DNA from 3 places in the Streptomyces sp. CAU 1734 genome. Region 3 is predicted to be linked to each of the others. Evidence: predicted binding sites of a transcription regulator. Region 3 holds the regulator's gene; each other region holds the start of a gene.
What was found. The regulator HrcA, encoded in region 3, represses chaperone genes, less so after heat shock. The targets are predictions, from matches to a motif close to TTNGCACTCNGNNNNNCNGAGTGCNAA.
Positions count from the first base shown of each region.

Region 1: a site for HrcA is predicted at 1,618-1,644, ahead of groL (chaperonin GroEL). Genes of this name have one in related genera too.
Region 2: a site for HrcA is predicted at 2,142-2,168, ahead of groES (co-chaperone GroES). Genes of this name have one in related genera too.

Region 1 is NZ_JBDQQP010000022.1:4,114-7,465, forward strand. Features, by position in the region: gene thrC (threonine synthase) at 1-146, shown strand, start outside; gene AAFN69_RS31420 (MoaD/ThiS family protein) at 167-442, shown strand; gene AAFN69_RS31425 (cold-shock protein) at 889-1,092, shown strand; gene groL (chaperonin GroEL) at 1,772-3,352, shown strand, end outside.
Region 2 is NZ_JBDQQP010000004.1:350,968-354,319, forward strand. Features, by position in the region: gene groL (chaperonin GroEL) at 1-1,554, opposite strand, end outside; gene groES (co-chaperone GroES) at 1,688-1,996, opposite strand; gene AAFN69_RS09850 (polysaccharide deacetylase family protein) at 2,320-3,219, opposite strand.
Region 3 is NZ_JBDQQP010000002.1:474,156-477,507, forward strand. Features, by position in the region: gene dnaJ (molecular chaperone DnaJ) at 74-1,210, opposite strand; gene hrcA (heat-inducible transcriptional repressor HrcA) at 1,211-2,236, opposite strand; gene AAFN69_RS05775 (MBL fold metallo-hydrolase) at 2,413-3,150, shown strand.

The sequences.
Region 1 (3,352 bases), on a different contig from region 3:
GGGCGCTCGACCCGGCGCTGACCACGGTGGTCCTCAACACCGGTGACGGCCTCAAGACCCTGGACGCCGTCGCCCCGACCACCGGCCCCACCGCGACCATCCGCCCCAGCCTGGACGCGTTCCGCGACGCCGGTCTGGCCCACTGAAACCCCTGGGAGATCTGAAGATGAGCGTCAACGTCCGCATCCCGACCATTCTCCGCACCTACACCGGCGGCAAGGCGGAGGTCCCGGCCGAGGGTGCGACCCTCTCCGAGGTGATCACGGACCTGGAGAAGAACCACACCGGGATCGCCGCCCGGGTCCTGGACGACCAGGGCAAGCTCCGCCGCTTCGTCAATGTGTATGTGAACGACGACGACGTCCGTTTCGCCCAGGGTCTCGACACCGCCACGCCGGACGGCGCCGGCATCTCGATCATCCCCGCCGTCGCGGGCGGCTGAGCCCGGCCGGCGTCTACGCAACGTCACCTCGATTGCCCCCTCCGCAATAGAAACGGAGGGGGCAATTCCATAGGGTTGAGCACGCTACAGTTGGGGAACGCGCCGTCGATGCGCCCGCCGGGCTACATATGAGAATGCGCCCGCGCACGACAAGAAACAGCCAATGTGCCTGCTTGGTTTGTCTCTTACGTCTTTTTTGCCCGGCCCGACTTGCCCCGGAATTTCTTGAATTCGGGCCAATTACCCCTTCGCCGAGGCCGGGATTTCTCGTCCGATTGACCTGTTGCAGAGGGCAGTTGGACAGATACATTCAGCCGCGGTCGACGCGTTCCGGCGCACACCGCCAATGACTCACCGCCGCTGGCGGGGAGTTGAAGCCGGTGGAGGTCTGACCCGGGTCCGCGAGGTGCGGTCCTGCGCAAGGGCCAGTAATAGGGGAGTTAGGCATGGCTCAGGGCACCGTCAAGTGGTTCAACGCGGAGAAGGGCTACGGCTTCATCGCGGTCGACGGTGGTGCGGATGTATTCGTCCACTACAGCGCGATTCAAATGGACGGATACCGCACCCTGGAGGAGGGTCAGCGAGTCGAGTTCGAGATCTCACAGGGGCAGAAGGGCCCGCAGGCTGACATGGTCAAGCTCGCGGTCTGAATCTGCGAACATCTGCGACGCGATCGGCCACCGACGCGCTCACGCATGTGGGGTCCGCATCCCGGTCACGGGGTGCGGACCCCACATGTGTGCGGCCCACAAACAGAGAGTGTCCGGGACAGAGAGTGTCCGGGCCCGGACGCGGCGCGTGACGCGGCCGTGCGGCGCGGCCCCGCGCCCGGCCGCATCGCGTGCACGGTCCCTGCGGCCCCGCGTCCGCCGACCCGCCCGCCCCGCCGGCGCGAGCACCCCGCCTGCCGCCGGTCATGCGCGCGCACCCGCCCCGGCACCGTCCCGCTCCGGCCGTTCCGGCCGCCACCGCGCCGAACACGGGGCCGAAGAGCGTGGGGCGGGCCGAATGGACCGGGCCAGTCGCACCCGGCCGCACAACGGCCCGGGCAGGGCGCCCCACCTGCCGCGACCGCCCGTGAGAGACCGCCCGCACCCGGCTTGAACCCGGTGCGGAGGGTCCTGTTCCGGGGGAAGGCGCTTGCACTCGGAGGGGGCGAGTGCTAATCATTGGCGTTAGCACTCTCCCAGTGAGAGTGCCACATATGGACCGGGTCGGTGAGGCCCGCACGCCGCACGGGGCATGACCCGCACGGTGGGCAGGCCGTCCGTCGCGGGCGCCAGCGCGGTCCGCCAGAGCTTCCCACCCAGTCCGTGGAGGACACTTCACATGGCAAAGATCATCGCGTTCGACGAGGAGGCACGGCGCGGCCTTGAGCGCGGGATGAACCAGCTCGCCGACGCCGTCAAGGTCACCCTCGGTCCCAAGGGCCGGAATGTCGTCCTTGAGAAGAAGTGGGGCGCGCCCACGATCACCAACGATGGTGTGTCCATCGCCAAGGAGATCGAGCTGGAGGACCCGTACGAGAAGATCGGCGCCGAGCTGGTCAAGGAAGTCGCCAAGAAGACGGATGACGTCGCCGGCGACGGTACGACCACCGCGACCGTTCTGGCTCAGGCGCTCGTCCGCGAGGGTCTGCGCAATGTCGCCGCCGGTGCCAACCCGATGGCCCTGAAGCGCGGTATCGAGAAGGCCGTCGAGGCCGTCTCGGGTGCGCTGCTGGAGCAGGCGAAGGATGTGGAGACCAAGGAGCAGATTGCCTCCACCGCCTCCATCTCCGCCGCTGACACCCAGATCGGCGAGCTCATCGCCGAGGCCATGGACAAGGTCGGCAAGGAAGGCGTCATCACCGTCGAGGAGTCCCAGACCTTCGGTCTGGAGCTGGAGCTCACCGAGGGTATGCGCTTCGACAAGGGCTACATCTCGGCGTACTTCGCCACCGACATGGAGCGTATGGAGGCGTCCCTGGACGACCCGTACATCCTGATCGTGAACTCCAAGGTCGGCAACGTGAAGGACCTCCTTCCGCTGCTGGAGAAGGTCATGCAGTCCGGCAAGCCGCTGCTGATCATCGCCGAGGACGTCGAGGGCGAGGCCCTGTCCACGCTGGTCGTGAACAAGATCCGCGGCACCTTCAAGTCCGTCGCCGTCAAGGCCCCGGGCTTCGGCGACCGCCGCAAGGCCATGCTGAACGACATCGCCATCCTCACCGGCGGCACGGTCATCTCGGAAGAGGTCGGCCTCAAGCTGGAGAACGCCGGTCTCGACCTGCTGGGCCGCGCCCGCAAGGTCGTCATCACCAAGGACGAGACGACCATCGTCGACGGCTCCGGTGACAGCGACCAGGTCGCCGGGCGGGTCAACCAGATCCGTGCCGAGATCGAGAACTCCGACTCGGACTACGACCGCGAGAAGCTCCAGGAGCGTCTGGCGAAGCTGGCCGGCGGCGTGGCCGTCATCAAGGCCGGTGCCGCGACCGAGGTCGAGCTCAAGGAGCGCAAGCACCGCATCGAGGACGCCGTTCGCAATGCGAAGGCGGCCGTCGAGGAGGGCATCGTCGCCGGTGGCGGCGTCGCGCTCATCCAGGCTTCCTCGGTCTTCGAGAAGCTGGACCTCGAAGGTGACGAGGCGACCGGCGCCAACGCCGTGCGGCTCGCCCTGGAGGCCCCGCTCAAGCAGATCGCCGTCAATGGCGGTCTCGAGGGCGGCGTCATCGTCGAGAAGGTGCGCAACCTTCCCATCGGTCACGGCCTCAACGCCGCGACGGGTGAGTACGTCGACATGATCGCCGAGGGCATCATCGACCCGGCGAAGGTGACGCGTTCCGCGCTGCAGAACGCCGCGTCGATCGCCGCGCTCTTCCTCACCACCGAGGCCGTCATCGCCGACAAGCCGGAGAAGGCCGCCGCG
Region 2 (3,352 bases), on a different contig from region 3:
CTCGGTCGTGAGGAGCAGGGAGGCGATGGAGGCGGCGTTCTCCAGCGCGGAGCGGGTGACCTTGACCGGGTCGATGACGCCGGCCTTGACCAGGTCTCCGTACTCGCCGGTGGCGGCGTTGTAGCCCTGGCCCTTCTCCAGCTCGGCGACCTTGGAGACGATCACGTAGCCCTCGAGGCCGGCGTTCTCCGCGATCCAGCGCAGCGGCTCGACGGCGGCGCGGCGGACGACGGCGACACCGGTGGCCTCGTCGCCCTCCTTGCCGAGGTTGCCCTCCAGCACCTTGACGGCGTGGACCAGAGCGGAGCCACCACCGGAGACGATGCCCTCCTCGACCGCGGCGCGGGTCGCGGAGATGGCGTCCTCCAGACGGTGCTTCTTCTCCTTGAGCTCCACCTCGGTGGCGGCACCGACACGGATCACGCAGACGCCGCCGGCGAGCTTCGCGAGGCGCTCCTGGAGCTTCTCGCGGTCCCAGTCGGAGTCGGTGCTCTCGATCTCGGCCTTGATCTGGGCAACACGGCCCGCGACGTCGCCGGAGTTGCCCCCGCCGTCGACGATGGTGGTGTCGTCCTTGGTGATCGTCACGCGGCGGGCGCTGCCCAGCACGTCCAGACCGGCCTGGTCGAGCTTGAGGCCGACCTCTTCGGCGATGACCGTGGCGCCGGTGAGGACGGCCAGGTCCTGCAGCATCGCCTTGCGGCGGTCACCGAAGCCGGGCGCCTTGACGGCGACGGCGTTGAACGTGCCGCGGATCTTGTTGACGACCAGGGTCGACAGGGCCTCGCCCTCGACATCCTCGGCGATGACCAGCAGCGGCTTGGAGCCACCCGCCTGGATGACCTTCTCCAGCAGCGGCAGCAGGTCCTGGATGGAGGAGATCTTGCCCTGGTTGATCAGGATGTACGGGTCGTCGAGGACGGCCTCCATACGCTCCTGGTCGGTCACCATGTACGGGGACAGGTAACCCTTGTCGAAGGCCATGCCCTCGGTGAAGTCGAGCTCCAGGCCGAAGGTGTTGGACTCCTCGACGGTGATGACACCGTCCTTGCCCACCTTGTCCATCGCCTCGCCGACGAGCTCGCCGACCTGCTGGTCCTGCGCGGAGAGCGCGGCCACGGCAGCGATGTCGGACTTGTCCTCGATCGGACGGGCGGTCGCGAGAAGCTCATCGGACACGGCCTTGACCGCGGCGTCGATGCCCTTCTTCAGCGAGGACGGGGAGGCGCCGGCGGCGACATTGCGCAGGCCCTCGCGGACCAGCGCCTGGGCCAGCACGGTGGCGGTGGTGGTGCCGTCACCCGCGATGTCGTTGGTCTTGGTCGCCACCTCCTTCACGAGCTGGGCGCCGAGGTTCTCGTACGGGTCGTCGAGCTCGACCTCGCGGGCGATCGTGACACCGTCGTTGGTGATGGTCGGGGCGCCGAACTTCTTGTCGATGACGACATTGCGGCCCTTGGGGCCGATCGTCACCTTCACCGTGTCGGCAAGCTTGTTGACGCCGCGCTCGAGGGCGCGACGGGCGTCCTCGTCGAACTTCAGGATCTTCGCCATGGAGCGTTTCAGTCCTCTTCAGTGAATATGAACGACGCCCCCAGCGCCCGGATATGACTGTCAGCGGGGGCCAGGGGCGCAGTTCAAAAACAAACGGGGTGCGGAGGCTCCGGGGCGAACCCCGGAATCCGACCTACTTCTCGATGATCGCGAGCACGTCGCGGGCCGAGAGGACGAGGTACTCCTCGCCGTTGTACTTCACCTCGGTGCCGCCGTACTTGCTGTAGAGAACGACATCGCCGGTCTGTACGTCGAGCGGCAGACGGTCGCCGTTCTCGAAGCGACCCGGACCAACAGCGAGGACGACGCCCTCCTGGGGCTTCTCCTTCGCGGTGTCCGGAATGACCAGGCCGGAGGCCGTGGTCTGCTCGGCGTCGAGCGGCTGGACCACAATGCGGTCCTCGAGCGGCTTGATGGCAACCTTGGAGCTGGCGGTCGTCACGATCCGACCTCCCCCTTCGGAGATCTCACGGGGTTAACTGTCTGGGTGGCGACCAGGTGGATCCGTCGTCGCGGGTGCCGGACCTGCCTGTCGCTGCGTTGGCACTCTCCTGTGGGGAGTGCCAGAGCCGAGACTATGACCGCGATTAGCACTCGGTCAAGCGGAGTGCCAATGCGGTGCCTCTCATGGCGGGATTTCAGCACCCCTCAGGGGCGTGCCGCGAAGGCCCGCACGCCCCTCCCGCGCGCCTTCGCTCCCGCCATTCGCCACCGCCCGCACCCGTCCCGGCCTGCGGAAATACAGTCAGGCCCGCCGGGGCGCGGTCAGACGTAGTCCTCCAGCCTGGCGATCGCGTACCCCTTCTCGGTCACCACCTTCATGACCTGCCGGATCATGTCGGGCATGGTCCCCTCCCAGTCCCCCGGACCCCGGAAATGGGTGAGGATGATGTCGCCGGGGTGAAGATCCTTGTCCCACTCGCGCCATTCCATCCGGTCGGGGAACCCCTCGGCGGCCCACAGCGGCACCGCCCGCACCCCGCACGCCTTCGCGGCGACGAGCGTGTCGCGGTTGTAGTTGCCGTACGGCGGCCGGAAGAGCTGCGGGCGCTTCCCGTACAGCCGCTCCAGATTCTCCTGCTGCCCGCAGATCTCCTTCTTCTGCTCCGCATAGGAGAGGCCGGGCATGTAGCGGTGATTGAGGGTGTGGTTGTGCAGGGTGACGCCCCGGTCGCGCATCTCGCGGAAGTAGCCGTAGTTGTCGTTGATCACGTAGTCGCTGAGGAAGGAGCTGTACGGGATCTGGAGGTCGGACATCATCCTCAGCAGCTCGGGGTCCTTCTCGGAGCCGTCGTCGATGGTCAGGAAGACGACGTTCTCCTCCACCGGCACCGTGGTGAAGACGGGGGGCAGCTCGTCGCCGTCCTCCACCTCGAATCCGTCCCGGGTGGTGATCTCCGGCTTCTCGGCGGGCGGCTCCGGCGCGGGCAGCGGGACCTTGTCGAGCCGCCACTTGCGGGCGGCGACCGCCCGGGCCGCCTGCTGCCGCTTGACCCGCTCCGCGAACGGGAGCCGCTCGGCCGCCCGCCCCGGCGCCCCCGGCTCCGCCTTGCCGGCGGCCCCCGCGGCGGCCTTCCCCGCCGCCTCGCTCCGTTCGGCGGCGCGCCCGGCGGCCTCGCGGCCGTCCGGCTTCTCCGCCGCGCAGGCCGACCCCAGGAAGGCCATCAGCAGGGCCGCCGCGAGCACCAGCCGCCGCTGCCGGAGCACCCGCCCGCGCCCGCGTCCCGGCTCCCCGGAGGCCCGCGGGGGTTCCGGAGCCGCGTCCGGGACCGGTGACTCAACCTGTCCGCATTTTTCT
Region 3 (3,352 bases):
CGCCCGGCGAGCGCGTCGTCCCTGCGGCGGAGGCGACGGCCGCTGTACGGGCGCGTCGCCGTCCGCCGTCCCGCTAACGGCCGTTGAAGGCGTCCTTCAGCCGGGAGAAGAGCCCCTGCTGCCCGGGCTGGAACTGCCCGGTGGGCCGCTCCTCGCCGCGCAGCTTCGCCAGCTCGCGCAGCAGCCGCTCCTGCTCGGGGTCGAGCTTGGACGGCGTCATCACCTCGACGTGCACGATCAGATCGCCCCGGCCGCCGCCCCGCAGATGGGTGATGCCCCGGCCGTGCAGCGGAACCGACTGTCCGGACTGGGTCCCGGGACGGATGTCGATCTCCTCGATCCCGTCGAGCGTCTCCAGTGGCACCTTGGTGCCGAGGGCGCCCGCGGTCATCGGGATGGTGACCGTGCAGTGCAGGTCGTCGCCGCGGCGCTGGAAGACCGGGTGGGCCAGCTCATGGATCTCGACATAGAGATCACCGGCGGGACCGCCGCCGGGGCCGACCTCGCCCTCGCCCGCGAGCTGGATCCGGGTGCCGTTGTCGACACCGGCCGGGATCTTCACGGTCAGGGTGCGGCGGGACCGCACCCGGCCGTCGCCCGCGCACTCCGGGCACGGGGTCGGGACCACGGTGCCGAAGCCCTGACACTGCGGACACGGCCGCGAGGTCATGACCTGGCCCAGGAAGGACCGGGTGACCTGCGAGACCTCGCCGCGACCGCGGCACATGTCACAGGTCTGCGCGGAGGTACCGGGCGCGGCGCCCTCGCCGGAGCAGGTCGTGCACACCACGGCGGTGTCGACCTGGATCTCCTTGGTGGTGCCGAAGGCCGCCTCGTTGAGGTCGATCTCCAGCCGGATCATCGCGTCCTGGCCGCGCCGGGTGCGCGACCTCGGCCCGCGCTGGGAGGCGTTCCCGAAGAACGCGTCCATGATGTCCGAGAAGTTCCCGAAGCCGCCGGCGCCGAAGCCGGCCGCGCCGGCACCGCCCGACTGGGAGAGCGGATCGCCGCCGAGGTCGTAGACCTGCTTCTTCTGCGGGTCCGAGAGCACCTCGTAAGCGGCGTTGATCTCCTTGAACCGCTCCTGGGTCTTCGGATCGGGGTTGACATCCGGGTGCAGCTCGCGGGCGAGCCGCCGGAATGCCTTCTTGATCTCGTCCTGAGATGCGTCGCGGCGCACGCCGAGTACGGCGTAGTAGTCCGTGGCCACTTACGACTCCGCCAGGATCTGTCCGACGTAACGTGCCACTGCGCGTACCGCTCCCATCGTTCCGGGGTAGTCCATGCGGGTCGGTCCGACCACGCCGAGTTTGGCGACTGCTTCGTCGCCCGAACCGTAGCCGACGGCGACCACGGAGGTTGAGTTGAGCCCTTCATGGGCGTTCTCATGACCGATACGCACGGTCATGCCCATGCCCCCCGACTCCTTGGCCTCGCCGAGCAGCTTGAGCAGCACCACATGCTCCTCCAGCGCCTCCAGCACCGGCCGGATGGTCAGCGGGAAATCGTGGCCGAAGCGGGTGAGATTGGCCGTGCCGCCGATCACCAGCCGCTCCTCCGTCTCCTCGACCAGGGTCTCCAGCAGAGTGGAGAGCACGGTGGAGACCGTACCCCGGTCCTCGGGGTCGAAGGAGTCGGCGAGATCCTGCACCAGCTGCGGCACGTCCGAGAAGCGGCGGCCGACGACCCGGGCATTGAGCCTGGCCCGCAGATCCGCGAGGGATGTCTCGCCGAAGGGCGCCGGACAGTCGATCATGCGCTGTTCGACCCGGCCGGTGTCCGTGATCAGGACGAGCATCAGCCGGGCGGGCGCGAGGGCCAGCAGCTCCACGTGCCGGACCGTGGAACGCGTCAGCGAGGGGTACTGGACGACGGCGACCTGTCGCGTCAGCTGCGCCAGCAGCCGTACCGTCCGCCCCACCACGTCGTCGAGATCGACGGCGCCGTCCAGGAAACTCTGGATGGCGCGGCGCTCGGCGGAGGAGAGGGGCTTGACCCCGGCGAGCCGGTCGACGAAGAGCCGGTAGCCCTTGTCGGTCGGGATGCGTCCGGCACTGGTGTGGGGCTGGGCGATGAAGCCCTCCTCCTCCAGTACGGCCATGTCATTGCGGACGGTCGCCGGTGAGACGCCGAGCCGGTGCCGCTCGGTGAGGGCCTTGGAGCCGACCGGCTCCTCGGTGCCCACATAGTCCTGGACAATGGCGCGAAGCACCTCCAGTCTGCGTTCACTGAGCATCGCGCACACCTCCAGCTGTGTTTCCCTCGGTGGTTCTTCGGTCACTGCCTGGCACTCAAGGGGTGCGAGTGCCAGATTTCTCCGTGCCAGTGTACGGCCGAGGGGTACGCCCCTAGCAAGGGCGACCGGCCACGCTACCGCGCGCCCTCGCGGGTCGTTCCCGGTAACGTCGCGACATGAACGCGAGTTGGGAAGAGTTCGGCTGGGAAAGGCTGGCCGACGGGGTGGGCCGGCGCAGGCTGCCGGGCTGGGACGCCACCTGTGGGTTGATCGCCGGCACGGCGGGCGCCCTGCTGTACGACACGGGCTCCACGCTCCGGGAGGGGGCGGAACTGCGCCTCCAGGCGCAGGCGCTGCTCGGCGGCCGGAGGGTGACGCATATCGCACTCAGCCATCCGCACTTCGACCATGTGATGGGGACGGCGGCCTTCGCCGGGGTGGCGGTGTTCGGCGCGGCGGGGACGGAGACCGTGCTGCCGGCGGAGCGGGAGGCGCTGCGGGCGGACGCGGTGCGGTTCGGGGTCCCGGAGGCCGAGGCGGCGGAGTCGGCCGAACTGCTGGTGGAGCCGTCGCATCCGGTCTCCGGGGAGCGGACGCTCGATCTGGGCGGCGGGCGGCGGGTGGTGCTGGCCGATGTGGGGCCGGGGCACACCGGCCATGATCTGGCGGTACTGGTGCCCGGATCCCCGGCGGTGGTCTTCTGCGGGGACCTGGTGGAGGAGTCGGGCGAGCCGCAGGCGGGGCCCGACGCGGTGCCGTCCGGCTGGCCCGCGGCGCTGGACCGGCTGCTGGCACTCGGCGGGGAGGACGCGGTGTACGTGCCGGGGCACGGCGCGGTGGTGGACGCCGCCTTCGTACGCGCTCAGCGGGACACTCTGGCGGAACGGTTCAGCGGCGGGGCGCAGAGGGCGTAGGAGGCGCGGGACGGGGTGCGGGCGGGCGCGGGACGGGGTGCGGGGGCGGGGCGGGGCGCACGCCGGGGGTGAGCCGGTGCGGGCGCCGCGAGGGAGGCCGGGAGCGGGCGCCGGGAGTGGGGGCACGGGTACCGGGGCGGGGTGCCGGGGCGCTGTCGCGCCCGGCGTGCGCTCCGGCCGGCCGCGCCCCGGCGCGCACCCG